DNA from 4 places in the Streptomyces sp. NPDC045678 genome. Region 1 is predicted to be linked to each of the others. Evidence: riboswitches for the same ligand, from Rfam matches in the RefSeq annotation. Region 1 holds a riboswitch; each other region holds the start of a gene.

Region 1 (7,648 bases):
ACGCGTACGACCAGGAGTTCAGGAACCGGCGCTGCGGCACCGTGCCGACGGTTGAGACGTACATAGAGCTGCGCCGGCTCACGTTCGCGCACTGGGCGTGGATCGACCTCCTGGAACCCACGGCGCGGTACGAGCTGCCGGACCCGGTGCGCAAGCACCCCGCCTACCGGCGTGCGGCACGGGCGACCCAGGATTTCTCGGCCTGGTACAACGACCTGTGCTCCCTCCCGAAAGAACTCGCGGGGGACGAACTGCACAATCTCGGGATCAGCCTCATCCAGCACGAAGGAATGACGCTAGAAGAAGCGGTGCGGGAAGTGCACAGACGCGTCACTGAATGCGTCAAGGAATTCGTGGAAGCGGAGCGGGAAGTGCTGAAGTTCGCCGATGAATTGGCGGACGGCGATGACGGCGGCAGGGAACTCGCGGACGCGGTGAAATCATGCGTCTTCAACATGCGGAACTGGTTCTCGTCCGTCTACTGGTTCCATCACGAATCCGGTCGCTATCGGGTGGACAGCTGGGACGACAGGTCCATGCCCCCGTATGTGACGGAAGAAGCCATGGCGGAAAACGAACTGGTAGGTGAGTAATGAGCGTCGAATCCGCAATACCCGCTCCCCCCGCTTCGGGCCCCGGCCCGCTCCGCACCCCGCCCCTCGTTCGCGGCGGTGCCCCGCTCCTCGGTCACGCGTGGAACCTCGTGCGCGACCCGCTCGGCTTCCTCTCCGCACTGCGCGACCATGGCGATCTCGTCAGGATCAGGCTGGGACCCAGGACGGCGTACGTGGTGTGCGACCCGGAACTGGTCGGCGCCATGCTCAAGAACCCCGAGTACATCGTCGGCGGACCGCTCTGGGACACCCTGGAAGTGCTCCTCGGCAAGGGCGTGGCGACCAGCAACGGCAAGCTGCACCGACGCCAGCGCCGCATGATGCAACCGGCGTTCCGGCCCGAGCGGATCGCCGACTACGCCAAGGTGATGGAGGAGGAGGCCCGGGCCACGGCGGCCCGCTGGCAGCCGGGCGCCACCGTCGACGTGAGCGCCGAGATGTTCCGCACGGCCGTGCGCATCGTCTCGCGCTCGCTCCTGGAGGTCGACTCGATACGGGACAAGGCGGACCGGATCGCCGACTCGCTGCACACCGTCTTCGACGGGCTCTACCGCAGGATGGTGCTCTCGGTCGGCCCGCTCCACCGCGTGCCGACCCCCGCCAACCGGCGGTTCGAGAGCGCGCTCGCCGACCTGCACACGCTCGTCGACGAGATCATCGCGGAGCGCCGCGCCGCCGGCCCCGGCGCGCCGGACGACCTCCTCGCCGAATTGCTGCGGGCCACGGACGAAACCGGGAGGCCCATCGCCGACCAGGAGATCCACGACAACGTGGTTTCGCTCGTCGTGGCGGGTGCGGAGAATGTGGCGTCGACGCTGGCGTGGGCGTTCCATCTCCTGACCGAACACCCTGAGCAGGAAAGGCGGTTGGTTGAAGAGGTAAATGTCGTGGCGCCGGATCGCGCGATCACATTCGCCGATCTCAAGGACCTGCCGCACCTCCGCAATGTCGTCACCGAGGCGATGCGCATACGGCCGGCCGCCTGGATATTCACGCGCCGGTCCGTGGCCGAAACCGAACTGGGCGGCTTTTCGATTCCGGCGGACGCCGACATCGTCTACAGCGTGTACGCGATGCAGCGCGACCCGCGTTCCTTCGAGCGGAACCTCGACTTCGACCCCGACAGGTGGAATCCGGAACGGGCGGCCGACGTACCGGAGTTCGCGATGATGCCGTTCAGCGTCGGCAACAGGAAGTGCCCCGGCGACCACTTCAGCCTGGCAGAACTCGCCCTGATCCTCGGGACGGTGGCCCCCAAGTGGCGGCTCCGGCCCGTCGAGGAGACCGACGCCCGCACCCAGGTCGGCATCACGCTGCACCCCAAGCGGCTCGTCCTGCGGGCCACCCCGCGCTGACACACCAGGGCCACGCCAGGGGCACACCGAGGTGCCCGCCCCCGTCCGGCAGAACGGGAGCGGGCACCTCGGGCGCGTCTAGAACTCGTCGTCGAACGAGACCGAGCCCTCCACGGCGACCTGGTAGGCCGAGGGCCGCCGCTCGAAGAAGTTGGTCAGCTCCTGGACGCCCTGCAGCTCCATGAAGGAGAAGGGGTTCTCGGAGCCGTAGACCGGCGCGAAGCCGAGGCGCTGAAGACGCTGGTCGGCGACGCACTGCAGGTACTCGCGCATCGAGTCGGTGTTCATGCCGGGCAGGCCGTCGCCGCACAGGTCGCGGGCGAACTGCAGCTCGGCTTCCACGGCCTCCTTCAGCATGTCCGTGACCTGCTGCTGAAGCGCGTCGTCGAAGAGCTCGGGCTCCTCCTTGCGGACGGTGTCGACGACGTCGAAGGCGAAGCTCATGTGCATCGTCTCGTCGCGGAACACCCAGTTGGTGCCGGTGGCCAGGCCGTGCAGCAGGCCGCGGCTGCGGAACCAGTAGACATACGCGAAGGCACCGTAGAAGAAGAGCCCCTCGATGCACGCGGCGAAGCAGATGAGGTTGAGCAGGAAGCGGCGGCGGTCGGCCTGCGTCTCGAGACGCTCCAGCTTCTCGACCGAGTCCATCCACTTGAAGCAGAACTCGGCCTTCTCACGGATCGAGGGGATCTCCTCGACCGCGTCGAAGGCCGCCGCGCGGTCCTCCGGGTCGGGCAGATAGGTGTCGAGCAGCGTCAGATAGAACTGGACGTGCACGGCCTCCTCGAACAGCTGTCGGCTCAGGTACAGCCGCGCCTCGGGGGAGTTGATGTGCTTGTAGAGCGTCAGCACCAGGTTGTTGGAGACGATCGAGTCGCCGGTCGCGAAGAACGCGACGAGACGGCCGATCATGTGCTGCTCACCGGGGCTGAGCTTGGCGAGGTCCGCGACGTCGGAGTGGAGGTCGACCTCCTCGACGGTCCAGGTGTTCTTGATCGCGTCCCGGTAGCGCTCGTAGAAGTCGGGGTAGCGCATGGGGCGCAGGGTCAGCTCGAAGCCCGGGTCGAGGAGGTTCTTCTCGCTGTGGGTGGTGGAGCTCATTACTGGCAGGCCTCGCAGGACTCGGGGTTTTCCAGGGAGCAGGCGACGGCGTCTTCGGCCGTGGCCTGTGCGGGGACGGGAGTGGTGGCCGCGGCGTTAGAGCCGCCGGCGGCGCGGGCGATGCGCGTCGCGGGGCGCGAGCGCAGGTAGTACGTGGTCTTCAGGCCGCGCTGCCAGGCGTACGCGTACATCGAGGAGAGCTTGCCGATGGTCGGCGTCTCCAGGAAGAGATTGAGCGACTGTGCCTGGTCGAGGAACGGGGTGCGGTCGGCGGCCATGTCGATCAGACCGCGCTGCGGGAGCTCCCACGCCGTGCGGTACAGCGCGCGGACCTCCGCGGGGATCCAGTCGAATCCCTGCACCGAGCCGCTCGCCTCGCGCAGCGCCTCGCGGGTCTGCGCGTCCCACATCCCGAGCCGCTTCAGCTCCTCCACCAGATAGGCGTTGACCTGGAGGAACTCGCCGGACAGCGTCTCGCGCTTGAAGAGGTTGGAGACCTGCGGCTCGATGCACTCGTAGACGCCCGCGATGGACGCGATGGTGGCGGTCGGGGCGATGGCGAGCAGCAGCGAGTTGCGCATGCCGGTCGCGGCGATGCGCTCCCGCAGCGCCGCCCAGCGCTCGGGCCACGTCAGCTCGACGCCGTAGTGGTCGGGGTGCAGCACACCGCGCGCGGTGCGGGTCTTCTCCCAGGCGGGCAGCGGGCCACTGCGTTCGGCGAGGTCGGCGGAGGTCTCGTAGGCGGCGAGCATGATGCGCTCGGCGATGCGGGTGGAGAGCGCCCGCGCCTCGGGGGAGTCGAAGGGGAGCCTCAGCTGGAAGAAGACGTCCTGCAGGCCCATCGCGCCGAGGCCCACCGGGCGCCACCTGGCGTTGGAGCGGCCCGCCTGCTCGGTCGGGTAGAAGTTGATGTCGACGACGCGGTCGAGGAAGGTCACCGCGGTGCGGACGGTGGCGTCGAGGCGCTCCCAGTCGATGTCCTGCGCGGCCGGGTCGACGAACGCGCCGAGGTTGACCGAGCCGAGGTTGCAGACGGCCGTCTCCCCGTCGTCCGTCACCTCCAGGATCTCCGTGCACAGGTTGGAGGAGTGCACGGTGTGGCCGGGCTCCGCCGTCTGGTTGGCGGTGCGGTTGGCGGCGTCCTTGAAGGTCATCCAGCCGTTGCCGGTCTGCGCGAGGGTGCGCATCATGCGGCCGTACAGGTCCCGGGCCGACATCGTCTTCTTCGCGAGCCCGGCGGCCTCCGCCGTGCGGTACGCGGCGTCGAACGCGTCGCCCCACAGGTCGACGAGCTCGGGCACGTCGGAGGGCGAGAACAGCGACCACTGCTGGTCGGCGGCGACCCGGCGCATGAACTCGTCGGGGATCCAGTGCGCCAGGTTGAGGTTGTGCGTGCGGCGCGCGTCCTCACCGGTGTTGTCGCGCAGCTCCAGGAACTCCTCGATGTCGGAGTGCCAGGTCTCCAGGTAGACCGCGGCCGCGCCCTTGCGCCGCCCGCCCTGGTTCACGGCGGCGACCGAGGCATCCAGCGTCTTCAGGAACGGCACGATGCCGTTGGAGTGCCCGTTCGTGCCGCGGATCAGCGAACCGCGGGAGCGGATGCGGGAGTACGAGAGTCCGATGCCGCCGGCGTGCTTGGAGAGCCGCGCGACCTGGTGGTAGCGGTCGTAGATGGAGTCGAGCTCGTCCTGCGGGGAGTCGAGGAGGTAGCAGGACGACATCTGCGGGTGGCGGGTGCCGGAGTTGAAGAGCGTCGGCGAGGACGGCAGGTAGTCCAGGCGGCTCATCAGGCCGTACAGCGCGGCGACCTCGTCGACGGCGCGGGTGCTGCCCGTCTTCGTATCGGATGCGGTCTCCGCCAGGCCGCTCGCGACGCGCAGCATGAAGTGCTGCGGGGTCTCGATGACCTGGCGGGTGATGGGGTGGCGCAGCAGGTAGCGGCTGTGCAGGGTGCGCAGGCCGAAGTAGCCGAAGCGGAAGTCGGCGCCGTCGGCGAGCGCGGTCTCCACGAGCGCGTCGAGGCGAGCCGCGTGGGCGCCCACGAAGTCGGCGGTGCGGTCGGCGATCAGGCCCTCGCGGTGGCCGACGGCGATCGACTCGGTGAAGGAGCGCACGCCCTGGGAGGCGGCCTCGGCGGCGATGGAGAGCGTGAGCAGCCTGGCGGCGAGCTTCGAGTACGCCGGGTCCTCGGAGATGAGTCCCGCGGCCGCCTCGGTGGCGAGGGTCCGCAGCTCCGCCTCGTCGGCCCGGGCCGAACGGCCGCGCAGCGCGGCGGCGGCGACCCGGCCGGGGTCGGCGTCGGGGAGGTCGGCGGTGAGGTCGGTCAGGGTGCGCAGCAGCGCGGTCCCCGGCGCGTCGGTACCCTCGGCAGTCGGCGGTGACGGCGCTGACGCAGGTTCGGCAGGCGCGATGGTCACGTGGAGCTCTCCCTCGCTCGGCTCTGGGCCTGGGGGAGGGGATGGCACACACGGGCGCACCCGGGCAGGGCGGCGTACCGCGTCCACCGGCCCATTCCACGAGGCCCGGACGGTCGGCACCCGGGCCGGACGGCACGGGTGCACTGCCGGCAGGTCTTCGGACTCCGCGCACGTCAAATGCGTACACGTCTACCGTTGCGGGACAGTTCCGGACTTGCACCGGATTCCCCTGCGGCGACAGCGAGCACGAGCATACATCTTGTGCTGGGTCTGGGTGACAGCCCCATATCTTGTGTCGGAGTGCACGAGAACGGGCCGCCGGATTTCTCCGGCGGCCCGCATGACGTACGCAGGGAAGGGTCAGTGCCCGCCCGGTGCCCCCACCGTGGCCGGCGGCAGTTCCTCGATGACGCCGGGGTCGCCCGCGTCCGCCGTGTAGTCCTCGGGAGACGTCTCGTCGATGCCCTCGGGCGCCTTCAGCGCCTTCAGGACGAAGGTCAGGACCACGGTCACGACGACGTTCAGGACGAACGCGGTGAGGCCGATGTAACCGATCTCGCCGATGCCCGGGATCTCGTCGGACGAGCCGCCGAAGTGCTTCTGCGTCGGCGACGCGACGCCGTACGCGGCGACCGTTCCGTAGACCATGCCGACCGCCCAGCCCGCGAGAAGCGCCCAGCGGTGGAACCAGCGCGTGAACAGGCCGCCGACCAGCGCGGGCATCGTCTGCAGGATCCAGATGCCGCCGAGCAGTTGGAAGTTGATCGCGACCGTCTTGTCCATGGTGAGGACGAAGACGAGCGCGCCCACCTTCACCAGGAGCGAGACCAGCTTGGAGATCCTGGTCTCCTGCGCGGGTGTCGCCTCCGGCTTGATGAAGTCCTTGTAGATGTTCCTGGTGAAGAGGTTCGCGGCCGCGATCGACATGATCGCCGCGGGCACGAGCGCGCCGATGCCGATGGCGGCGAAGGCGACACCGGTGAACCAGTCGGGGAACATGTCCTCGAACAGCTGGGGGATGGCCAGCTGGCCGTTCTCGACCTTGACCCCGGCCGCGATCGCCATGAAGCCGAGCAGCGCGAGCAGGCCCAGCATCAGCGAGTAGAGCGGCAGGATCGTGGTGTTGCGGCGGATCACGTCGCGGCTCTTGGAGGAGAGCGTCGCCGTGATCGAGTGCGGGTACATGAACAGCGCGAGCGCGGAGCCGAGTGCGAGCGTGGCGTAGGTCCACTGCCCGGCCTCGCCCGGCGCGAGCCCCGCGACGGGCTTGCCCGCCGCGTCGTTCGCCGCCGAGAACTTCTCGTTCGCCGCCTGGAAGATCTCGTCGAAGCCACCGAGCTTGATCGGGATGTAGATGATCGCGACGGCGATGACGAGATAGATCAGACCGTCCTTCACGAACGCGATCAGCGCGGGCGCGCGCAGCCCCGACGAGTAGGTGTACGCGGCGAGCACCGCGAACGCGATCAGCAGCGGCAGGTCCTTGATGAACCAGTTGGTGTCGGGGCCGCCGCCGATCCCCATGACGTCCAGGACGGCCTGGATGCCGACCAGTTGGAGCGCGATGTACGGCATCGTGGCGAGGATGCCGGTGACGGCGACCGCCAGCGAGAGGCCCTTGGAGCCGAAGCGCCCGCGCACGAAGTCCGACGTGGTCACGTAGCCGTGTTTGTGCGAGACCGACCACAGGCGCGGCAGGAAGGTGAAGATCAGCGGGTAGACAAGGATCGTGTACGGCACGGCGAAGAAGCCGGCCGCGCCCGCCGCGTAGATCGCCGCGGGGACGGCCACGAACGTGTAGGCGGTGTACAGGTCGCCGCCGAGCAGGAACCAGGTGACCCAGGTGCCGAACGAGCGGCCGCCGAGGCCCCATTCGTCGAGGCTCTGCTCGTTCTCGGCCTTGCGCCAGCGGGCGGCCAGGAAGCCCATGACGGTGACGGCGAGGAAGAAGAAGACGAAGACGCCGAGCGCGACGCCGTTGACGCCGCCCGATGCGAGTGTGGTCACTTTCCGGCACCCCCATGAGCCTGCGCGGCCTTGCGGGCGCGCTGGTCACGCTGCCACAGCTTGTACGCGATCATCGTGAGCGCCGTGGAGACGAGCACCCAGAGCATTTGGTACCAGTAGAAGAACGGGATGCCGATGAAGGTCGGGTCGATCT
Region 2 (7,648 bases), on a different contig from region 1:
ATGTACGCCCACCTGCGCACCCTGCGGCTCGCGGACGGCCCCGACGAGGTGCACAAGCGGGCCATCGCGCTGCGTGAACTGCGCCGCCGCGAGAACGAGCGGAGCGGCCGATGAGCGCGCCGCGTGACGGTCAGGGCTCCCTGGCCGGGAAGGTCGCCGTCGTCACCGGCGCCTCGCGGGGCATCGGTCTCGCGGCGGCCGCCGCGCTGCGCGACCGCGGCGCGCGGGTCGTGGTCACCTCGCGCAGCGAGGAGCGCGCCAAGGAGGCGGCGGCCCGACTCGGCGACGGGGTATCCGGGTTCGGCGCCCACGCCACCGACGAGGCCGCCGCGCGCGCCTGCGTCGAGCACACCGTCGCGACGTACGGCAGCCTCGACATCCTCGTCAACAATGCCGGTACGAACCCGGCGTACGGCCCGGTCGTCGACCAGGACCACGGTCGCTTCGCCAAGACGATGGACGTCAACCTCTGGGCACCGATCCTGTGGACGTCGCTCGCGGTGAAGACGTGGATGGGCGAGCACGGCGGCTCCGTCGTCAACACCGCATCGATCGGCGGCCTCACGGTCGCCCAGGACGTCGGCATCTACCACGTCTCCAAGGCCGCACTCATCCATCTCACCAAGCAACTCGCCCTGGAACTGGCCCCGAAGGTCCGCGTCAACGCCATCGCCCCCGGAGTGGTCCGCACCAAGCTCGCCGAGGCGCTGTGGGAGGAGAACGAGGCGGCGGTCGCCGCGGCCACGCCCCTCGGCCGCATCGGCGAACCCGAGGATCTGGGCGAGGCCGTGGCCTTCCTCGCCGGGGAGGGCGCCCGCTGGATCACGGGGGAGACCCTCGTGGTGGACGGCGGCCAGCTCCTCGGGGGTGGCCCGCTGTAACGCCCCGCTCACCGCTCGCCCTCCGTACCGCAGGAAGTCGCCCGATGTTCGCCCCCGCGTCACCCGCCCGCTCGGCGGGGGGTGCGAGCATTTCGCGTCAGATCGAGATCCATTCCGCGGTACCCCGAGGGGACAACGTTGCAACGCCCACGTCCAGGACGTACGTACCACCAAGGAGGGGGAGCGCGCACCGCGGTCTCCCTCACGGCGCTGCTGGCGCTGTCACTGACGGGATGCGGTGTCGCGGGGCTCGGGGGCGACGGTGACGGCGGGGACGGTGACGCGGGGTCCGAGGCCGGCGCCGCCGTCGCCGGGATCGACTGTGCCGACGCGGGCAGGGTCCAGGGGACCGGGTCGAGCGCGCAGCAGAACGCGATGAAGTACTGGATCAAGCACTATCAGAGCGTCTGCCCGAAGGTGCGGATCGCGTACAACCCGATCGGATCGGGCGCGGGCGGCGCGCAGTTCCTGCGGGGTGCGACCGCGTTCGGCGGCTCCGACAGCGCGCTCAAGCCCGATGAGGTCGAGCGCTCGAAGGACGTGTGCCGGGGCGGGCGGGCCATCGACCTGCCCATGGTCGGCGGCCCCATCGCGATCGGTTACGACGTGCCCGGCGTCGACGACCTGGTGCTCGACGCTCCCACCCTCGCCAAGATCTTCGACCAGAAGATCACTGCGTGGGACGCCCCGGAGATCCGGCGGCTCAACCCGGGCGCCGCGCTGCCGTCGATGCCCATCCGTCCCGTGCACCGGTCCGACGACTCCGGCACGACGCAGAACTTCCAGGCCTACCTGGCGGGCGCGGCCCCCGCGGCCTGGCCCCACCTCGTGGCCAAGTCCTGGCAGGGGAGGGGCGGCGCGTCCGCGAGCGGGTCGAGCGGTGTCGCCTCGGAGGTGACCTCCGGCGTCGGCGCGATCGGGTACTTCGAGCTGTCCTTCGCGCGGGCCCGCCAGATCAAGACCGTGAACATCGACACCGGCGCGCCCGCCCCGGTCGCACCGACTCCCGCGACGGCGTCGGCGGGCATCGCGGCCGCTCAGGTCGCCGGCACCGGCAAGGACATGAAGCTGAAGTTCCGCTACGGCGCGTCGACGCCCGGCGCGTACCCGATCGTCCAGGTCACCTACGAGATCGTCTGCGACAAGGGGAACCAGAAGGCGACCCTGCCCGCCCTCAAGTCGTTCCTGACCTACACGGCGAGCAAGGTGGGGCAGAAGGACCTGTCACGCCTGAGCTACGCGCCGCTGCCGGAGTCGGTCGCCGGGCAGGTACGGGACGTGGTGGACACGCTCTCCTGAGAGAAGCCGGGGGTACGTCGGGCCCCGGACCGCGTGACGGGCGTCGTCCTCCCCACCGCCGCTCCTAGGCGACCGCGGTCCCCTCCAGCTCGACCAGCTGGCCGGGGATCGCCAGGCGCGTCACCCCGAGCATCGTGGTGGTCGGTGCGACTTCGGCGGCGGCGAGCTGTCCGGCGAGCACGCCGTAGTGCTGGAAGAGGAGGTCGACGTCGGTCGTGTAGACGTTGAGGCGGACGAGGTTCGAGAGGGACATGCCGGCCTCGGCGAGCACCGCCTTGACGTTGTCGACGCTCAGCGCCAGCTGCGCCGCCATGTCGCCGTCGTGCTCGGGTCTGCCTTCTCCGCTCATCGCGGTCTGGCCCGAGAGGTACAGGGTGCGTGAGTGCCCGGAGACGAGCTCGCCCTGGTTGAAGCCCATCTCCGTCGACCAGGTCACCGGGTTGACTGCGTTTCGTTCCATGGTCCCGCTCGCTCCATTCGGTTCGGTTCACTTCGGTTCACTTCGGTTCACTTCGGTTCGCTTCGCCTGGTGGAGCCTTCCAGCAATACATGACATCTCCAGTCATGTATTTCGCTAGGATTTTCGTATGCGCGCCGACCGGTTGGTTTCCTTGGTGCTCCTCCTGCGTCGGCGCGGCCGGATGACGGCGGACGCCCTCGCCCGCGAGCTTGAGGTGTCCACCCGCACGGTGCTGCGTGACATGGAGGCGCTCTCCGCGGCCGGTGTCCCCGTCTACGCCGAACGCGGCCGACGCGGCGGGTTCGCGTTGCTGCCCGACTTTCAGACAGCGCTGACCGGACTGAACCACGACGAGGCGCTCGCCCTGCTGGTCGCCGGATCACGGCGCGGCGCCCAGCTCTTCGGCCTCGACTCGGCGCTCGCGTCGGCGATGCTGAAGGTGTTCGACGCACTGCCCGAAAACCTCCGGGGCGCTGCGGCGGGCGCGGCGCAACGCCTGCTCATCGACCCGGAGTTGGACCTCCTGGCACGGCGAGCGGACAGTGAGGAACTGCCCGAGCCGATCGTCGCCGAGGTCCGGCGCGCGGTGTTCGCGGGCCACAAACTGCGTATCCACTACGCGGCGGTGGGCCAGGCCGCGAAGTGGCGCACGGTGGACCCGATCGGCCTGGTGACCGTACGCGGCCAGGGTTACCTGTTGGCCGTGCGAGGCGGCGCCGACCGTACCTACCGGCTGTCCCGCGTGCTGGCGGCCGAGGCGCTCGACGCACCCGCGCAGCGACCGGACGCGGTCGACCTGGACCGCGCCTGGCAGGAACGCAACACGCAGTTCCGGAACGGCGGCGACCACCAGGTCGCCGTGCGGGTGCGGGTGGATCCGGAGCGACGCAAGGACCTGGTGGCCACCGCGTTGTCCGTCCGTGACGAGGAAGAAGACGTCCTCGGTGAGGGCCGACCGCGGCTGCACCTGATTTTCCAGGACGCCCGGCACGCCGAATGGGCCCTGTGGCAGCTCGCCACGCACGCGGAAGTGCTGTCCCCGGAGTGGCTCCGCACCTCCCTGCGCGATCGCGCCGCCGCGATCGCCGCGCTCTACGCAGCGCCCGCCTCGCCCCAGGTGACAGGGGGCTCGTGGGCGCCGTAGATGTGCACGCCCCCCCCGCAGGGCCACGTCGTCCTCCGGAGCTGTGGCGCGGCGCAGGGTCGGGAGGCGACGTCTGAGTACGCGTACTCATGATTCATCCCCCTTCTCTCGCGCACGCTGGACGCGTAACCCGATGAGAGGAAGACGACTGTGCGCAGCAGCATCCGAGTTCGCCCCGCGTTCCGCGCATCCGGCAGGCGCTCGGCGCGGTCCTTCGCGGCGCTCGCGCTGGCGGGTGCGGCGGCCGCCGCGGTGCTGACCGGCTGTTCCATGGAGGACGCGGTCTGCGGCGGCGGAGAGTATCCGGTCCTGCACGTGGGCAGCGGCGGGTCCGCCTGCCGGCCCGACGGCGAGGAGCCGCCGAAGGGCTACGCCCGCTACCCGGAGGGCAAGGTCCCCGAGCATGTCGGGGACAAGTGGGACACGTACTGGAACGATCACACGCTCGACGAGAACGGGAAGATCATCAAGTTGAAGGACGGCCAGTAGCGGCCTCGCCACCCAGGCCGAAAGGTGGGGGTGGACTTACTAGGACGTCCAACTATATGTTCGTGACCAGAGCCCGCGGTGCAGGGAAGCCGGTGTGAATCCGGCGCGGTCCCGCCACTGTGACCGGGGAGTGCGTTCTCGCCGAGCGATACGCCACTGACGGACGAGTCCCGTCGGGAAGGCGGGAGAACGCGCGCTGATCCGGGAGTCAGGATACCGGCCGCGGGGTGTTCCGTGTTGTCCACGAGGATGGAGCAGACACGCATGGCACCGGTCCGTACCCACGACCCAGGTGAACCGGCGAAGCGAGCGAAGGCCGCGGCCCGCGCCCGACTCCACGACGGCTTCTAGGCCTTCGCGTCCCACGACAGAACCGCCCGCCCACCTCATCCGGTGGCGCCGTCGGACTGCCGTGCCATCCCCGGACTCACCTGACGAGAGCAGGCTCTCATGGTCCGTGAACTGACACATTTCATCGGCGGCAAGCACGTGCCCGGCACGTCCGGGCTCTTCGCCGACGTGTACGACCCCAACTCCGGCACCGTACAAGCACATGTGCCGCTGGCCGGGCGGGCGGAGACCACCGCGGCGATCGCCGACGCCGAGTCCGCCCAGCGCGAATGGGGCGAGTGGAACCCGCAGCGGCGCGCCCGCGTGATGCTGCGGTTCCTGCAACTCGTCGAAGGAGAGCGGGAGTCACTCGCACGGCTGCTCTCGAGCGAGCACGGCAAGACCGTCGCCGACGCCCACGGCGACCTGCAACGCGGCCTCGAAGTCGTCGAGTTCGCCGCGGGGATCCCGCACCTCCAGAAGGGGGAGTTCACCGACAACGCCGGCACCGGCATCGACGTGCACTCCCTGCGCGTACCGCTCGGCGTCACCGCCGGCATCACCCCGTTCAACTTCCCCGCGATGATCCCGCTGTGGAAGGCGGCCCCCGCGCTGGCCTGCGGCAACTCCTTCATCCTCAAGCCGTCGGAGCGTGCGCCCTCCGTGCCGCTCCGGCTCGCCGAGCTGTTCCTCGATGCGGGCCTGCCGCCCGGCGTCCTGAACGTCGTCAACGGCGGCAAGGACGCGGTGGACGCCCTCCTGCAAGACGCGCGGGTGCAGGCGCTCGGCTTCGTCGGCTCCACCCCGATCGCCGCGCACATCTACGCCACCGCCGCGGCGCACGGCAAACGCGCCCAGTGCTTCGGCGGCGCCAAGAACCACATGATCGTGATGCCGGACGCCGACCTCGACCAGGCCGTGGACGCCCTCGTCGGAGCCGGGTACGGCTCGGCGGGGGAGCGGTGCATGGCCATCTCGGTCGCCGTCCCCGTCGGCGAGGAGACCGCCGACGCGCTCGTCACCCGGCTCAAGGAACGCGTCGCCGCGCTCCGCATCGGCCGCTCCGACGACCCGGAGGCCGACTTCGGCCCGCTGGTCAGCCGCGACGCGCTCGACCGGGTCCGCCGCTACGTGGACATCGGCGTCAACGAAGGCGCCGAACTCGTCGTCGACGGACGCGACTTCACCCTGCCCGGGCACGAGAACGGCTTCTTCGCCGGAGCCACCCTCTTCGACCGCGTCTCACCGCGCATGCGGATCTACCGCGAGGAGATCTTCGGCCCGGTGCTCTGCGTGGCCCGCGCCGCGGACTACGAAGCGGCCCTGCGCCTGCCCAGCGAACACCCCTACGGCAACGGCGTCGCCATCTTCACCAGGGACGGCGACACCGCCCGCGACTTCACGCGCCGCGTCGGCGCCGGCATGGTCGGCGTCAACGTGCCGATCCCCGTCCCGGTGGCGTACCACACCTTCGGCGGGTGGAAGCGGTCCGGTTTCGGCGACCTCAACCAGCACGGTCCCGACGCCGTCCGCTTCTACACCCGGACCAAGACCGTCACCTCGCGCTGGCCGTCCGGGCTCAGGGAAGGCGCGAACTTCACCATCCCGACGATGGGATGACCCCGATGACCCCGATGACCCCGATGACCCCGACGGGAACAGCCCTCACCAAGGACCAACTCGCCCTGGCCGAGGTCACGCTCGACTTCGCCGACGAGCACCTCGCACCGCACGCCGTCGCCTGGGACCGCGACAAGCACTTCCCCGTGGACGTGCTGCGCAGGGCCGCCGAACTCGGCCTCGGTGGCGTCTACGTACGCGAGCAGCACGGCGGTTCGGGCCTCGGCCGCACCGACGGCACCCTCGTCTTCGAGGCCCTCGCCACCGGCTGTCCCTCCATCGCCGGTTACCTCTCCATCCACAACATGGTGGCCTGGATGATCGACCGGTACGGCGACGAGAAGCAGCGCGCCCGCTGGCTGCCGGACCTGTGCACCGCCGCGTCGCTGGGCAGCTACTGCCTCACCGAGCCGGGTGCCGGTTCGGACGCCGCGGCCCTGCGGACCCGCGCCGAACGCGACGGCGACACGTATGTCCTCACCGGCGTCAAGCAGTTCATCTCCGGAGCTGGCGCCTCGCACGTGTACGTCGTCATGGCCCGCACCGGCGAGCAGGGCCCCGGCGGCATCTCCGCGTTCGTCGTCGAACGGGACGACCCCGGCCTCGCCTTCGGCGCCGACGAACGGAAAATGGGCTGGAACGCCCAGCCCACCCGCCAAGTGATCCTCGACGGCGTGCGCGTGCCGGCCGACCGGCGCCTCGGTGACGAGGGCGAGGGCTTCCGCATCGCCATGAGCGGCCTCAACGGCGGGCGGCTCGGCATCGCGGCCTGCTCCCTGGGCGGCGCCCAGAGCGCACTGCACCGCAGCCTGGCCCACCTCGCCGACCGTGAGGCGTTCGGCGCGTCCCTCCTGGACGCCCAGGCGCTGCGGTTCCGGCTCGCCGACATGGCCACCGAGCTGACCGCCGCCCGCGCGCTGGTGCGCCAGGCCGCCGACGCGCTCGACCGGGACGATCCGCGTGCCCCGCAGCTGTGCGCCATGGCCAAACGCTTCGCCACCGACACCGGGTACTCCGTGGCCGACCGCGCCCTGCAACTGCACGGCGGATACGGCTATGTGAGCGAGTACGGCATCGAGAAGATCGTCCGGGACCTGCGGGTCCACCAGATCCTGGAAGGAACCAACGAGATCATGCGCCTGATCGTGGCCCGCGGACTGATCGAGGCCGTCCGATGACGGCGGCCGGGGACGCTGTGCAGACGTACGTCGACGGCCGAGCGGGCCACCTGATCCTCAACCGCCCCAAGTCCCTCAACGCCCTCACCCACGCCATGGTGCTCCGCATCGACGAGGCGCTGACCGCATGGGAGCGGGACCCCGCCGTGGAGACCGTCGTCCTCGCGGGGGCGGGGGAGAGAGGGTTGTGCGCGGGTGGCGACATCCGGTCCATCCACGAGGACGTCACGGCGGGCGACGGAGAGGC
Region 3 (7,648 bases), on a different contig from region 1:
GATGACGGCCAGCTTGCTCTTTGTCCGTACGTTCTTGGCCCGTACTGCCATGTCTCTACGTCCCTGCCGTTCCCTGCGAGCGATGTGCGCCCCGACCGGAGCGGCGCGCAATGCTAGGGGGCGGCCCCGACATTTCCCATGATCGAAGTCACCGTGGCGCGAGGGCATGAGGCAGGTGAACACGGGTAGCGGAGGGGTTCCGCGCGGGCCGGGTGGTCGCGCGTGATCCGCTACGGGGGTCGCATCCGGCGGCGCATACTGGGGCCATGGACTCCCGTGAGTTCGTCCGGGCCGCGCCCGGACCCGACGGCATGGTGGTCTCCGCGGTCGGCTACCGCACCGAGGGACAGCGGCCCGGCCTGCACCGGGGCCTCCCCTCGCCGTACCTGACGTTGATCTTCTCCCTGGACGGCGCCATCGCCACCGGCAGCACCCCGGACCGGGCGACCGGCGCGGACGCGACGCGCACCGACATCGTCGTGGGCGGCCTGCACCAGAGCCCCGCCTACGTCGTACAGCCCGAGCACGAGGCCGGCATCCAGCTCGCCGTGCACCCCCTCGCGGCCCGCGCGCTCCTCGGCCTGCCCGCGGCCGGACTCACCGGGCAGCTCGTCGTCGACGGCACGGACGTCCTCGGCGACCCGGCCGCCGCGATCCGCGAGCGGCTGTGCGAGCTGGACCGCTGGGAGGACCGCTTCGCCCTCCTCTCGGCGTACCTGCGGCGGCGCGCGGCCGCGGCGGAGGACACCGCGGGAACCGTCCGCCCGGAGGTCGCGGAGGCCTGGGCGTGGCTGGCCAGGCACCGGGGCGCGGGCACGCTCGGCGGCCTCTCCCGGCACGTCGCGCTCAGCGAGCGCAGGCTGACCGCGCTGTTCCGCGCCGAGACGGGGCTCACCCCCAAGCAGGCGGCCCGCCTGATGCGCTTCCAGCACGCCAAGGCCGCGGTGGCCCGCGCGGTCGCGGCGGGCGCGCCACCGGACCTCGCCCGGGTCGCGGCCGACACCGGGTACTACGACCACTCCCACCTCGTACGCGACTTCCAGCAGTACACAGGGATGGCGCCGACCGGCTGGTTGGCCGAGGAGTGCCGGAATATCCAAGCCGGGGCGCACGGCCGGGGCGAAGAGTAGAGCCATGGACACCAACCGGAACACCACACCAGAACAGCAGCTCAGCACGCCCGCCCCGGCCGTCTGGCCGGGCCTCCAGGCACAGGACGCGCCCGCCCTGATCGACTTCCTCGTCGGCACCGTCGGCTTCCTGCGGACCGCCGTCTACGAGGACGAGGGCCGCGTCGCCCACGCGCAGCTCGACTGGCCCGAGGGCGGCGGCGTCATGCTCGGCTCGTACGACCCGGCCAACGCGGCCACCTGCGGGCGGCCCGGCACCGCGGGCGCCTACGTCGTCACCGACCACGTGGACGACCTGTACGGCCGACTCGTCGCCGCCGGCGTGAAGGTCATCAGCGAGATCGAGGACAAGCCCTACGGAAGCCGCGAATTCGGCATCGAGGACCCGGAGGGCAACCGCTGGTCCTTCGGCACCTACCGGGGCGAGCCGAGGCCCGCACCGGGCGCGTAAAACCGCGTGATAACTTGCGCAAGCCAGTCAAACCCACACCTGGGCCAGGGAATCCGGTGCGAATCCGGAACTGACGCGCAGCGGTGAGGGGGGACGGGCGGGGCCACGGCCACTGGGTGTCGCGAGACGCCCGGGAAGGCGCCCCGCCCGGCCGATCCCCGAGTCCGAAGACCTGCTGGCGCCCTCCGGCCGCTCACCCGGCGGCGGGGGTCCGACGCAGGCCAGGCTCCGCGTATGAGCCGTGACACCCAAGGGATCACGTGTCCTCGAAAGCCCGTATACCCGCCCTCCTCTGTGCCTGCCTCCTCGCACTCACCGCATGCGGCGGCGGATCGACGGACAAGACCGCGGGGTCCGCGGACCAGGCGGACAGAAGCGCCGGCGGCTACCCGGTCACGGTCACCTCCTGCGGCAAGGAGGCGAAGGTCGCGGCGCCGCCGCAACGGGCCGTCTCCCTCGATCAGGGCTCCACGGAGATCCTCCTCTCGCTCGGCCTCGCCGACCGCATGGTGGGCACCGGCACCTGGACCGACCCGGTCCTGAAGAACCTGGAGAAGGACAACGCGAAGGTCGAGCGGCTCGCCGACCGCTACCCCTCGCTGGAGAAGGTCCTCTCCAAGGAGCCCGACTTCGTCAGCGCCTCCTTCCTCTACACGGTCGGCAAGGGCGGCGTCGCCGACCGCGCGAAGTTCGACGAGCTCAACGTGCCCGTCTACGTCTCGCCCAGCGACTGCGCGGGCAAGGACAACGACGGCGGCGGCGACGGCAAACGCGTCAAGACCCTCACCATGGACACCGTCTACGGCGAGGTGCGCGACCTGGCGAAGGTCTTCCACGTGGAGAAGCGCGGCGAGAAGCTGGTCGCGGACCTCAAGGCCAGGGTCACGAAGGCCACCGAGGACATCGACGCGTCCGCCGCCTCCGACACGAAGCTCCTGTACTGGTTCGCCAACTCCGACGCCCCCTACATGGCGGGCTGCTGCGGCGCCCCCGGCATCATCACCCGCGAACTCGGCGCGAAGAACGTCTTCGACGACACCCACGAGGAATGGCCCCAGATCAACTGGGAGACCGTCGCCGACCGCGACCCCGACGTCCTCGTCATCGGCGACCTCACCCGCAAGTCGCAGTCCGCGGAGAGCGCCGCGGCGAAGATCAAGTTCCTGGAGACCAACCCGGCGACCAAGAACCTCACCGCAGTGAAGAAGAAGCGGTACGTCCTGCTCAGCGGCCAGGCCATGAACCCCACGATCCGCACGGTCGACGGGATCGAGCAAGTGGCGGCGGGGCTGCGGAAGTTCGGGCTGGCCAAGTGAGGAAGGCGTCGTCCGGTACGAGGGGCGGGGCCGCCGCCGACACTGTTCCTGACACCCCGGCCGCCGTCTCCGCCGCACCCACCGCCGCCACCTCTGCCCGCGCCCGGCAGGCGCTGCTGTGGCTGGCCGGAGCGGCCGCGCTCGTCCTCTCCGTCTCCGTGGCCGTCACCATCGGCCCCGCGGACATCTCCGTGCCCGACGTGTGGTCCACCGTCGCCGCGCACCTCGGCTGGGGCGAGAGCCCGCTCACCCCGATCAGGGACGGCATCGTCTGGAACCTGCGGATGCCGCGCACCGTGCTCGCCGCCGTCTGTGGCGCGGGCCTCGCGGTCTGCGGGGCGGTCATACAGTCCCTGCTCCGCAACCCGCTCGCCGACCCCTTCGTGCTCGGGGTGTCGTCCGGGGCGTCCACGGGAGCGGTCGCGGTCGTCGTCCTCGGGGTCGGCGGGGGAGCGGTGTCCGTCTCCGCGGGCGCCTTCGCGGGCGCGCTCTGCTCCTTCGCACTCGTCCTGCTCCTGAGCCACACCCTCGGCGACACCACGGACCGGGTCGTGCTGTCCGGCGTCGCGGCCATGCAGCTGTTCTCCGCGCTCACGTCGTTCGTCGTCCTCACGGCGGGCGACGCGGAGACGACGCGCGGCGTGCTGTTCTGGCTCCTCGGCTCGCTCAGCGGCGTCGGCTGGACCGACGTGTGGCTGTGCGGCGCGGTGCTCGTGGCCGCGCTCGTCATCTGCCTCGGCCATGCCCGTACGCTCGACGCCTTCGCGTTCGGCCCGGAGGCCGCGGCGGCGCTGGGCGTCCGCGTGGCCCGCACCCGGCTCGTCCTGCTCTGCACGACGGCGCTGCTCACCGCGGCGCTGGTCAGCTCGGCGGGCGCCATCGGCTTCGTCGGCCTGGTCCTGCCGCACGCGGCCCGCGCGGTCGTCGGCTCCGGCCACGCCAGACTCCTCCCGGTCACGGCGCTCGCCGGAGCGGTCTTCCTGGTCTGGGTGGACACGCTGGCCCGCACGGCCCTGGACCCGCAGGAGGTCCCGGTCGGCGTGGTGACCTCACTCATCGGCGTACCGGCGTTCGTGGCGGTGCTGTACCGGACGCGGAGGGCGACGTGACCTCTCCGAGTACCGTCTCCGGCCTGCGAGCGGACCGCGTCAGCAGGGAAGCGGGCGGCCGACTGATCGTCGACGGCGTCAGCCTCGCCCCACCCGCGGGCGCCACCGTCGGGCTCCTCGGCCCCAACGGCTCCGGCAAGTCCACCCTCCTGCGGATCCTCGCGGGTGTCCTCGCCCCGGCGTCCGGGGTGGTCACCCTGGACGGCCGCACCCTGCCCGACACGGGCCGCCGCGCGGTGGCCCGGCGGATCGCCGTGGTCGAGCAGCACGCGGCGACGCAGGTCGAGCTGACCGTACGGGACGTCGTACGCCTCGGCCGCATCCCGCACCGCCGCGCCTGGTCGACCCCCACGCCCCACGACGAACACGCCGTACGCGAGGCCCTCGCACGCACCGGACTCACCGAACGCGCCGCCCAGGCCTGGCACACGCTCTCCGGCGGCGAACGCCAGCGCGTCCAGATCGCCCGCGCCCTGGCCCAGGAACCCCGCGAACTCCTCCTCGACGAGCCCACCAACCACCTGGACATCCAGCACCAGCTGGACCTGCTGTCCCTGGTCACTGAACTCCCCGTCACGAGCGTGATCGCCCTGCACGACCTGAACCTGGCGTCGATGTTCTGCGACCACCTGCTGATCCTCAAGGAGGGCACGGCGTACGCGTCGGGCACGCCGACGGAGGTCATCACGGAGAAGCTGATCGCGGAGGTGTACGGGGTGCGGGCGGTGGTGACGCTCGGGGAGGACGACGGGCACCCGTCGGTACGGTTCCTGCGGTCCCTACGGGGATAAAGGGTTTCACCACGTCGGCGCGACGACGCAGACTGACCGCGTACGAGGACGAACAGTGCGCCGTGCACCGCACGAGACACCGGCCGTGCACCGCACGAGGCACCGGCCGTGCACCGCACGAGGCACCAACGGAAGAGGGCGGGCCGCACCAATGATCGTGATCGCGCACCTGAGCGACACCCACATCGACACCACACCGGCGGACGGCGGACGCAGCGTCGACCGCACCCGGGCCGTGATGGAGTACCTGAACACCCTCCCGTACGACCTGGACGCCGTCATAGCCACCGGCGACATCGCCGATCACGCGACCCCGTCCGAGTACGAGGCGGCCCGCAAGCTCCTCTCCACCCGGCACCCGCTGCTGACCTGCCCGGGCAACCACGACGAGCGCCCGGCGTTCCGCGAACACCTGCTGGGCGAAGGCCCCCTGACCGGCCCGACGAGCACGGCCCCGGTGAACACCGCCCACGCCACGGACCGCTTCACCCTGGCCCTGTGCGACACGTCGGTGCCCGGCGAGGACCACGGACGCCTGGAGGACGAAACCCTGGACTGGCTGTCGGCTCTCCTCGCCGACACCCCGCCCACCCGCCCCGTCCTGATCGGCTTCCACCACCCGCCGATCCCGCTCAACACGCCCTACGTGGACGGCATCCGCCAGTTCGACGAGCACCGCCTGGCCGACCTGACGTCACGCCACCCGAACGTCACGGCGTTCCTCGCGGGCCACGCGCACACCCCCGCGGCGACGACGTTCGCGAACCGCCCCCTCCTGGTGGCCCCAGGAGTGGTCTCGACCCTCCGCCTCCCCTGGGAACCCCAGTCCCACCCGACCCACCACGTCCACCGCGACCTGCCCCCGGCGGTGGCGTTCCACGTCCTGGACGACACGGGCCGCCTGACGACGCACTATCGCCCTGTTTCTGACACCTGACGGTCACGCGACCACAGTTGCAGAACGCGCCACGACCATGCGCGCCCCGGGCGCGGCAGGACCAGTACCGGTTCCTCACGTTGCAGGATCTCGGAATTCCGCTCTCGGTTCGGTCTGATCTCGTCGATGTGGGAGAGCTGGTAGCGGGGGCCGTCGGAGACGTCGGCGACCACGGCGCTGCGCAGCGCCACCCGGACGTAGGTGCCGTCCCGCCTGGCGAACCGGACCTCCGCGCAGCCGCCTTGGGGTGAGGTGCCGAGCAGGGTGCCGATGTCGTCCGGGTGGACGAGGTCGGCCAGTGAGTATCGCCGCATGACGGAGGCGGGGCGGCCGAGCAGTCGGCACAGTGCGTCATTGGCGCGGAGGATCCTGCCGTGGCGGTCGCCGCCCATCTCGGCAAGGGCGATGCCGGAGGGGGCGTACTCGAATGCCTGGCGGTACGACTCCTCGCTGCTGCGCAGTGCTTGCTGTTCACGTTCGAGGCGTACCAAAGCGCGCTGCATATTGGCCCGCAGCCGGGCGATGCCTATGGCCGTGCCGGCGTGGTAGGCGTACCTCTGCAGATGGTCGCGGCTCTGGGTCGTGGGTCGAAGCCCGTCACGCGGCATGTCGACCGAGATGACTCCGGCGAGTTCGTTCAAATAGCCGGCCGTGTACATCGGGGCGAGAAGGCGGTCCTGCGGGTGCCACTCGTGCTCCGCGCGGGGGGAGGGTCCTTTCGTGCGCCACTGCGGCACATCGTCATCGTCCAGCACCCAGCCTTCGGTGTACGGGATGAACCGGAGCAAGTCACCGCCGTCGCCCATGCTCAACCGCCGATCCCATGCCGTGCGAGAGGCCACACGGCCCGTCATCGCGGCCTCGGCGGCCGGATCGCCCGCCACGGCGGCGACCACCAGATCTCCGTCGGGCCGCACCAGATTGACCGCGGCGAGCTCATACCCGAGATACGCGACGACACCGTCGGCGATGGCCTGCAAGGTGTCGGCCAGGCTGCGGCTGGTGTAGAGGTCGGCGATGGCCTGGTCGGCCCTGAGAGCGCGATCGCTGTCCGCGCTCGCATCCGCACCGGTGCGAGGGTCGCGTTGCTCGGAGTAGGCGGCGTTCCGGATGAAGGGGACCTGCCCGAGCTGGTTGCGGCACAGGCGCTGGGGCTCCGGCCGCTCCCTCGTGACGAGCCGGGTGCGGAGACGGCTGAAGATGGCGTCCAGGGTGAGGAGTTCCGTCTCGCCGGGGATTCCTTCTTGGAGGATGGAAGCCCACTCACCGGTGAAGGCCGTCACCGGTTCCCCCGGCGGCGCCAGCGCGACCGCCGTTTCCGCCGCGGCGGCGAGGAGGTAGGTGCCGTCCAGTTCCAGGGCGGGTGCGTCCGACTGGACGCCGAAGGCTCGGGCGCTGTAGCAGCAGTCGAGGACGACGATGCGACGGAGAGCCCGGCTTCCCTCCACATCCAGGCGGATCCAGTCGTAGGGGACGGCCGAGTCATGCACCGACCGTGGATCGCTGCTCTCGATGGCCAGGTGCAGACGGCCGGTCCTGGGCTCGATCAGGCCATGCCCCGCGTAGTAGATGAGTAGCGTGTCGGACGCTTCTCGGGCGGCCTTTCCCACTGCGCGGGAGACGTCCCGCGGCAGGGGAGGATCGGCAAGAATCGTGCAGTGGTCGGCGGGCAGTTTCCATCTGTCCCGGAACAGGCTCGTGAGGATCGCGAGGTTCCCCTCCACCGCGGGTAAGGCGTCCAGCGTGGAGAAGGTGCTTGCACCGATCAGGACGACGCGGGTTCTGTCGGGGTCGGGTAACTTCCCCATCTCCGCAGCCGTCGAACTCACGTCAGTCCTCCAGCGCGCGTCGGAGCAGGCGTTCGGCCTCCTCGTCCGAGTGGCCGCTGATGCACACCACTGCCCCGTCGGGCCG
Region 4 (7,648 bases), on a different contig from region 1:
GCGCCGCCGCGGCGGGCGAGGCGGGCCAGGAAGCCCTTGTCGACCTGGGAGCGGGCCGAGTGCAGGTCGAGGTGGCCCGCGGCCAGCTTGGAGAGTTTGGCGAAGCCGCCGCAGACGGTGAGGCGGTCGACGGGGTGCCGGCGTACGTACTTGAGGACCGCGCCCGCGAAGTCCCCCATGTCGAGCAGCGCGTCCTCAGGCAGCCCGTACTCGGCGACGACCGTCTTCTCCGACGTCGACCCCGTGCACCCGGCGAGGTGCGTGCGCCCCGCCGCCCGCGCCACGTCCACGCCCCGCCGGATCGAGTCGATCCACGCCGAGCAGGAGTAGGGGACGACGATGCCGGTCGTCCCGAGGATGGACAGGCCGCCGAGGATGCCGAGGCGCGGGTTCCAGGTGGAGCGGGCGATCTCCTCGCCGTGGTCGACGGAGAGGGTGATCTCCACGTCGGCCGTGGTTCCGGCGCGGGCCGCGACGTCCGCCACGTGGTCCCGCATCATCTGCCGCGGTACGGGGTTGACCGCGGGCTCGCCGACGTCAAGGGGCAGCCCGGGGCGGGTGACCGTGCCGACGCCGGGGCCCGCCTTGAAGACGACGCCCGCTCCGGCGGGCAGCCGCCGCACCGTGGACCGCACGAGGGCGCCGTGGGTGACGTCCGGGTCGTCGCCCGCGTCCTTCACGATGCCCGCCATGGCGTGCGAGGCGCCGAGCTCCTCGGCGGCGAGCGCGAAGGCGGGCGTCTGTCCCTTGGGCAGCGTGATGGTCACCGGGTCGGGGAAGTCGCCGGTGAGCAGCGCCGTGTACGCGGCCGTCGTGGCGGCGGTCGCACAGGCGCCGGTCGTCCAGCCGGGCCGCAGACCGGTGTGCTTGAGTTGGGCGCTGCGCCCGCCCTTGGCCTTAGCTGCCTCACTCATGAAGGAAACCGAACTCCGTGCACGTACTGATTCTGGGGGGAACGACCGAGGGCCGCCGTCTGGCGGAGCTCCTCGCGGCCGAGGCGGGGGTGCGGGTGACCAGTTCCCTGGCGGGGCGGGTCGCGGCGCCCCGGCTGCCGCCGGGCGAGGTGCGCGTCGGCGGCTTCGGCGGGGCCGAGGGCCTTGCTGCGTGGCTGCGGCAGCACCACGTGGACGCGCTCATCGACGCCACCCATCCTTTCGCCGGGACGATCTCGTTCAACGCGGCGACGGCCGCCGCGCTCGCCCATGTTCCCCTGCTCGCCCTGCGCAGGCCCGGTTGGGTCGCGTCGGAGGGGGACGACTGGCATCCGGTCGACTCCCTGGAGCAGGCGGCGCGGGTGCTTCCGGCCCTCGGCGAGCGGGTGTTCCTCACCACGGGCCGGATGGGCCTCGCCGCCTTCGCGGGCCCCGAGCTGGGCGCTCACTGGTTCCTCGTACGTTCCGTCGACGCGCCCGAGCCGCCGTTCCCGGCGCGCATGGAGGTGCTCCTCGACCGGGGCCCGTTCACGCTGGACGGGGAGCGCGAGCTGCTCCGTGCCCACCGGATCGACGTCCTGGTGACGAAGGACAGCGGGGGCGTGGCGACCGCGCCGAAACTGGCCGCCGCGCGCGAGGCGGGGGTGCCGGTGGTGGTGGTCCGGCGGCCCGCCGGTCCGGAGGGGGTCACCGGCGTCGCCACGCCGGAGGAGACGGTTGCCTGGGTGCGTGGTGAGGTGTGCCTGTAGGGGCGCGGGGAACTGCGCGCTCAGCCACCACGCACCCGCAGGCGACGCACAAGAAGGTCACCCCTCGGGGTACCTCCGCGGCGTCCAGACGATCTGCTCCTCGCCGCCGCGCCTCCGTACCCACCGGCTCTGCGAAGACCCCACGATCAACAACGTCCGCATGTCGACCTCGTCGGGGTCGAGGTCCCCGAGACGCACGATCCGGACGCTTTCCTCGGGGCCGCCGACATCACGGCCGAGCACGACCGGGGTATCGGGGGCCCGATGCTCCAGGAGCAGCTCCCTCGCCTTGCCCACCTGCCACGTGCGGCTGCGCGAGCCCGGGTTGTAGAGCGCGAGGACCAGGTCCGCCGAGGCCGCGGCGGCCAGCCGCTCCGCGATGACCTCCCACGGCTTGAGGCGGTCCGACAGGGAGATCGTGGCGTAGTCGTGGCCGAGCGGCGCGCCCGCGCGGGCGGCCGCGGCGTTGGCGGCGGTCACCCCGGGGAGCACGCGGACCGGGACGTCGGCGAAGTCGTCCTGCGAGGCGGCCTCCAGGACGGCCGTGGCCATCGCGAAGACGCCGGGGTCGCCGCCCGACACGACCGCGACGCGCCGCCCGCGCCGTGCGAGCTCGAGGGCGAACTCGGCGCGCTCGGACTCCACGCGGTTGTCGGAGCCGTGCCGCCGCTGCCCGGGGCGGTGCGGCACGCGATCGACGTACGTGGTGTAGCCGACCAGGTCGTCGGCGGCGGCGAGCGCGCCGCGCGTCTCGGGGGTCAGCCAGAGCGGGCCCGCGGGGCCCGTGCCGACCACGACGACCTCGCCGCGCTCCGGGGTCTGCTCGGCGGGCCGGGGCGCGGGACCTCCGGTCAGCGGCGCGACCCGGCTCGGCAGCACGGCCACGGAGAAGTACGGCACCGATTCCGGGTCCACCTCGGCGAGGCTGCCGGTGCGCTCGCCCTTCATGGTGGCCCGCTCGACGTACCGCGCCTCGTCGAGCCGGCCGGCGCGCTCCAGGGCGCCGCGCACCTTCCCGAACGTACGGCCGAGCTTCATGACGACCGCCGAGTCCGTCGCCGCGAGGCGCGCCGCGAGCTCCTCCTCGGGGAGCGTGCCGGGCAGGATCGTCAGTACCTCCTCGGCCTCGACGAGCGGCTCGCCGAGCCGGGCGGCGGCGGCGCTCACCGAGGTGACGCCGGGGATCACCTCGGTCGGGTAGCGGTGCGCGAGGCGCTTGTGCATGTGCTGGTAGGAGCCGTAGAAGAGCGGGTCGCCCTCGGCGAGGACGGCGACGGTGCGGCCCGCGTCGAGGTGGGCGGCGAGGCGGGCGGCGGCTTCTTCGTAGAAGTCGTCGAGGGCGCCGCGGTAGCCGCCGGGGTGATCGGTGCTCTCCGTGGTGACGGGGTAGACCAGCGCTTCCTCGATGTGGTCGGCGCGGAGGTGCGCGGCCGCGATCGAGCGGGCGATGGAGCGGCCGTGCCGTGCGGAGTGGTACGCGACCACGTCGGCGGAGGCGATCACCTCGACGGCCCGCACGGTCATCAGGGAGGGGTCGCCGGGACCCAGTCCGACGCCGTAGAGCTGCCCCTTCGGGCTCTGTTCGGTGGGCATGGGCACGCCGCTCATTCCGCTTCGCTCGCAATCGCGTTGATCGCCGCCGCGGCCATCGCGCTGCCGCCGCGACGTCCCCGTACGACCAGGTACTCCAGGCCGGAGGAGTGCTCGGCGAGCGCGTCCTTGGACTCGGCCGCGCCGACGAAGCCGACCGGGATGCCGAGGACGGCGGCCGGGCGGGGCGCGCCCTCCTCGATCATCTCCAGGAGGCGGAAGAGGGCGGTGGGCGCGTTGCCGATGGCGACGACGGAGCCTTCGAGGCGGTCGCGCCAGAGTTCGAGGGCGGCGGCGCTGCGGGTGGTGCCGAGCCGCGCGGCGAGGTCCGGGACGGACGGGTCGGCGAGGGTGCAGACCACGTCGTTGTCGGCGGGCAGCCGCTTGCGCGTGACGCCGCTCGCGACCATGTTTGCGTCGCAGAGGATCGGTGCGCCGTCGCGCAGCGCCTTGCGGGCGTCGGCGATCACGCGCGGGCTGTACGAGAGGTCGCGCACGAGGTCGACCATCCCGCAGGCGTGGATCATCCGGACCGCGACCTGGCTGACGTCGGCGGGCAGGCCTTGGAGGTCCGCCTCCGCGCGGATGGTGGCAAAGGACTCGCGGTAGATCGCCGCGCCATCCTTCTCGTAGTCGAACACTGTGCTCTCGCTCATCTCGTGGCCGTTGGTTTCGTGGTGGTACGTGCCGTGGTGACCGTCTCGGTCAGGGTGCCGCCCGTGACGGGGACGGTGGAGCCTCCGGTGTGCAGCGTCACTTCGTAGCCGCCGTCCCCGGTGGCGAGGGCGTCGACCCAGTCGCCGTGCGGGTGCCCGCACCGCCGTTCGCAGCCGGACCAGTGGACGGGCAGCGTGCCGTGGCCCGGCACCGCGTCCGCGCGGACGTCGGCGAGGGACTTGGCGCATCCGGGGCGGCCGGTACAGGCGCTGACGCCCAGCCAGGGCGAGTGGGGGTCGGTGAGGAGCCCGGCGCCGTCCAGCACGGCCAGCCGATCCCGTGCCGCCGCCTCGTCGGCGAAGCCGGGAATCACGAAGCCGCGCCACGGGGTGACCCGGAGCTCGTCCGCGGGAAGCGGCAGGAGGGCCCGCCACTGCCCGACGCTGACGCGCCCGAGCGGAGCGCGAACGCACACGGCACGACCCATGACACCAGTCACCGGCGCCCCCTCTCGCCCCACGCCCCCCGACCGAGTCCGCACACCCTCACCCCCGGGCGGCAGCAGCACACCACCCCGGCCCACGCCCTCCGACCCGCTCCACTCGCCCTCGACACCGGACGCCAGGCCACCCCGGCCCACGGCATCCGACCCGCCCCGGCCCACGGCACCCGACCCAGCCCGCTCGCCCTCGGCACCGGACCACGGCAGACCGCCCCCGGCCTCGCCCCCCGGCCAAATCCGCTCACCCTCCACGCCCGCCCGCTCCAGCGCCCCGGCCAGGTCGACAAAGTGGCCCGCGGGCAGTTCGGTCACCCGCCAGGCCCCGTTGCCCGCGGCATCCGCGGCCGCGTGGAAAGCCTCCGCGGCGGCGAGCGCGGCGCGTGGGGCGTCGGTTCCGGGGACCCGGAAGGCGAGGCCTCCCAGCGCGACCACCGCCGTCCCGCCCGATTCTGCGATCAAGGTCACATCGCCGCCGAGCCCGGCCACGTCCCCCCGCCCGTCGTCGAGGACGAAGAGGAAGCGGCCGGAAAGCTCCGTCGTCCACTCCTCGGCACAGAGGAGTCCGTCCAGCTCACGGGCCCACAACTGGACGTCGGCGTGGCCGACTCCGTCGGTTCCCGCGAGCGGGGACGCCACCACGTTCCGGACGCGTTCGTGCCGCTCCGAGGGGAGCAGACCCGCGTCCGCGAGCAGCGCGGAGAGTTCGCCGCCGCACGCCTCGCCGAGCCCGCGCAGCTCGACGTTGCCGCGCGAGGTGATGCTGAGGTTGCCGTCGGCCAGCCGCTCCGCGGCGAGGGCGAGAACCTCGGCCTGACGTCCCGTCAAAAGCCCGCCGGGCAGCCGGAGTCGGGCCAGAAGGCCGTCGTCGGCGCGGTGCAGGCGCAGGGCTCCGGGGCAGGCGTCGCCCCGGTCACGTATGGGGGATTCGCCCTGGTCTGGGGAGGATGCTGAGGTGGGCGGCATGGCGGCGAGCATACCCACGCGGATCAGGCCGGTCGCCTCCCGAGCCGGACCGCCGGGGCAGGTGGCCGCACCGCGCACCCCGGGCAGGACTTACTATGCAGGCGGCGGGCTACCAAGTCCGTCGACGCCAGCGACGGCGTGGGTCCACCAGGACCCGAAGGAGGAAGCCCGGTGCGAATCCGGCGCGGTCCCGCCACTGTGAGCCCCACCCGCGTGGGGCGAGCCAGGAACTCCTGCCGTCCATACGACCACCCGGGGCGCGGACACCCCGAGGAAGGCCTGCGCCCGCATGCTTCTGCTGTTGTCGACCTCCGACACCGACCTGCTCAGCGCCCGCGCGGCGGGAGGCCCGGTCGACTACCGGTTCGCCAACCCGTCCCGCCTCGACCTCGCGGAGCTGCCCCCGCTCCTCGACGGCGTCGACCTCGTCGTCGTACGTCTCCTCGGCGGCGTCCGCGCCTGGCAGGACGGCCTGGACCAGCTCCTCGCCACCGGCCTCCCCGTGGTCGTGCTCACCGGTGAACAGGCACCCGACGCCCAGCTCATGGCCTCCTCGACCGTGCCCGTCGGCATCGCCGCCGAGGCGCACGCCTACCTGGCGCACGGCGGCCCCGCGAACCTGGAGCAGCTGGCCCGCTTCCTCTCCGACACCGTGCTGCTCACCGGCCACGGTTTCGAGCCGCCCGCGCCCGCCCCGTCGTGGGGCCCGCTGGAGCGCACCGCCCGCGCCGGCGTCGAGGGCCCGACCGTCGCGGTGCTCTACTACCGCGCCCACCACATGAGCGGCAACACCGCGTTCGTGGACGCGCTGTGCGGCGCGATCGAGGACGCGGGCGCCCGGGCGCTGCCGCTGTACGTGGCCTCACTGCGCGCCCCCGAGCCGGAGCTGATCGACGCGCTGCGCGCCGCCGACACCATCGTGACCACCGTCCTCGCCGCCGGTGGCACCAAGCCCGCCGAGGCCTCCGCGGGCGGCGACGACGAGTCGTGGGACGCGGGCGCCCTGACCGGCCTCGACGTGCCGATCCTCCAGGCGCTCTGCCTGACCGGGTCGCGCTCGGCCTGGGAGGAGAACGACGAGGGCGTCTCTCCGCTGGACGCCGCGAGCCAGATCGCGGTGCCGGAGTTCGACGGCCGCCTCATCACCGTCCCCTTCTCCTTCAAGGAGATCGACGAGGACGGCCTTCCCGCGTACGTCGCCGACGCCGAGCGCGCGGCCCGCGTCGCCGGAATCGCCGTACGCCACGCGCGCCTCAAGCACATCCCGGCCGCCGACAAGCGCCTCGCCCTGGTGCTTTCCGCGTACCCGACGAAGCACTCCCGCATCGGCAACGCGGTCGGCCTCGACACCCCGGCGTCCGCCGTGGAGCTGCTGCGCAGGCTGCGCGCCGAGGGGTACGACTTCGGCCCCGAGGCCGACATTCCCGGCCTGGTCTCCGGTGACGGCGACGAGCTGATCCGCGCGCTCATCGACGCGGGCGGCCACGACCAGGACTGGCTCACCGAGGAGCAGCTCGCCGCCAACCCGGTGCGCATCCCGGCCGCCGACTACAAGCGGTGGTACGCGACGCTGCCGCGGGAGCTGCGCGACTCCGTCGAGGAGCACTGGGGCCCGCCGCCCGGCGAGATGTTCCTCGACCGCTCCAGGGTGGGTCAGGGCGGCGACCCGGAGGGCGACATCGTGCTCGCCGCGCTGCGCCGCGAGAACCTGCTCATCCTCATCCAGCCGCCGCGCGGCTTCGGCGAGAACCCCATCGCGATCTACCACGACCCCGATCTGCCGCCGTCCCACCACTACTTGGCGGCGTACCGGTGGATCGCGGCGCCCGCCGCCGACAACGGCTTCGGCGCGGACGCGATGATCCACCTCGGCAAGCACGGCAACCTGGAGTGGCTGCCCGGCAAGAACGCGGGCCTCTCCGCGGCCTGCGGCCCCGACGCCGCGCTCGGCGACCTGCCGCTGATCTACCCCTTCCTGGTCAACGACCCGGGCGAGGGCACGCAGGCCAAGCGCCGCGTGCACGCCACGCTCATCGACCACCTGGTGCCGCCGATGGCGCGCGCCGACTCCTACGGCGACATCGCACGCCTGGAGCAGCTCCTCGACGAGTACGCGCAGATCAGCTCCATGGACCCGGCGAAGCTTCCGGCGATCCGCGCGCAGATCTGGACCCTCATCCAGGCCGCGAAGCTCGACCACGACCTGGGCCTGGAGCAGCGCCCGGACGACGACGGCTTCGACGACTTCCTGCTCC

The links. Region 1 has a riboswitch for cobalamin ahead of AC07DO_RS23075 (ribonucleoside-diphosphate reductase subunit alpha). Riboswitches for the same ligand answer to the same signal wherever they lie in the genome.
Region 2: it holds a riboswitch for cobalamin, as region 1 does, so the genes downstream of both, AC07DO_RS31405 (CoA-acylating methylmalonate-semialdehyde dehydrogenase) here and AC07DO_RS23075 (ribonucleoside-diphosphate reductase subunit alpha) in region 1, are expected to answer to the same signal.
Region 3: it holds a riboswitch for cobalamin, as region 1 does, so the genes downstream of both, AC07DO_RS04495 (ABC transporter substrate-binding protein) here and AC07DO_RS23075 (ribonucleoside-diphosphate reductase subunit alpha) in region 1, are expected to answer to the same signal.
Region 4: it holds a riboswitch for cobalamin, as region 1 does, so the genes downstream of both, cobN (cobaltochelatase subunit CobN) here and AC07DO_RS23075 (ribonucleoside-diphosphate reductase subunit alpha) in region 1, are expected to answer to the same signal.

The regions. Positions count from the first base shown of each region.
Region 1 covers NZ_JBWKJS010000006.1:441,471-449,118, forward strand. Annotated here, with positions in the region: gene AC07DO_RS23060 (terpene synthase family protein) at 1-593, shown strand, start outside; gene AC07DO_RS23065 (bifunctional albaflavenone monooxygenase/terpene synthase) at 593-1,969, shown strand; gene AC07DO_RS23070 (ribonucleotide-diphosphate reductase subunit beta) at 2,048-3,070, opposite strand; gene AC07DO_RS23075 (ribonucleoside-diphosphate reductase subunit alpha) at 3,070-5,487, opposite strand; cobalamin riboswitch at 5,619-5,741, opposite strand; gene mctP (monocarboxylate uptake permease MctP) at 5,848-7,494, opposite strand; gene AC07DO_RS23085 (DUF3311 domain-containing protein) at 7,491-7,648, opposite strand, start outside.
Region 2 covers NZ_JBWKJS010000010.1:64,057-71,704, forward strand. Annotated here, with positions in the region: gene AC07DO_RS31375 (acyl-CoA dehydrogenase family protein) at 1-114, shown strand, start outside; gene AC07DO_RS31380 (SDR family oxidoreductase) at 111-881, shown strand; gene pstS (phosphate ABC transporter substrate-binding protein PstS) at 1,020-2,180, shown strand; gene AC07DO_RS31390 (RidA family protein) at 2,245-2,640, opposite strand; gene AC07DO_RS31395 (helix-turn-helix transcriptional regulator) at 2,768-3,784, shown strand; gene AC07DO_RS31400 (SCO0607 family lipoprotein) at 3,935-4,273, shown strand; cobalamin riboswitch at 4,333-4,512, shown strand; gene AC07DO_RS31405 (CoA-acylating methylmalonate-semialdehyde dehydrogenase) at 4,724-6,223, shown strand; gene AC07DO_RS31410 (acyl-CoA dehydrogenase family protein) at 6,229-7,401, shown strand; gene AC07DO_RS31415 (enoyl-CoA hydratase/isomerase family protein) at 7,398-7,648, shown strand, end outside.
Region 3 covers NZ_JBWKJS010000001.1:1,026,031-1,033,678, forward strand. Annotated here, with positions in the region: gene AC07DO_RS04480 (HAD family hydrolase) at 1-51, opposite strand, end outside; gene AC07DO_RS04485 (helix-turn-helix domain-containing protein) at 267-1,130, shown strand; gene AC07DO_RS04490 (VOC family protein) at 1,135-1,581, shown strand; cobalamin riboswitch at 1,589-1,775, shown strand; gene AC07DO_RS04495 (ABC transporter substrate-binding protein) at 1,842-2,897, shown strand; gene AC07DO_RS04500 (FecCD family ABC transporter permease) at 3,011-4,006, shown strand; gene AC07DO_RS04505 (ABC transporter ATP-binding protein) at 4,003-4,797, shown strand; gene AC07DO_RS04510 (metallophosphoesterase) at 4,949-5,734, shown strand; gene AC07DO_RS04515 (caspase, EACC1-associated type) at 5,710-7,563, opposite strand; gene AC07DO_RS04520 (effector-associated constant component EACC1) at 7,565-7,648, opposite strand, start outside.
Region 4 covers NZ_JBWKJS010000004.1:233,201-240,848, reverse strand. Annotated here, with positions in the region: gene AC07DO_RS15760 (cobalt-precorrin-5B (C(1))-methyltransferase) at 1-914, opposite strand, end outside; gene AC07DO_RS15755 (cobalt-precorrin-6A reductase) at 932-1,681, shown strand; gene AC07DO_RS15750 (precorrin-2 C(20)-methyltransferase) at 1,739-3,274, opposite strand; gene AC07DO_RS15745 (precorrin-8X methylmutase) at 3,286-3,927, opposite strand; gene AC07DO_RS15740 (cobalamin biosynthesis protein CobG) at 3,924-5,393, opposite strand; cobalamin riboswitch at 5,514-5,645, shown strand; gene cobN (cobaltochelatase subunit CobN) at 5,683-7,648, shown strand, end outside.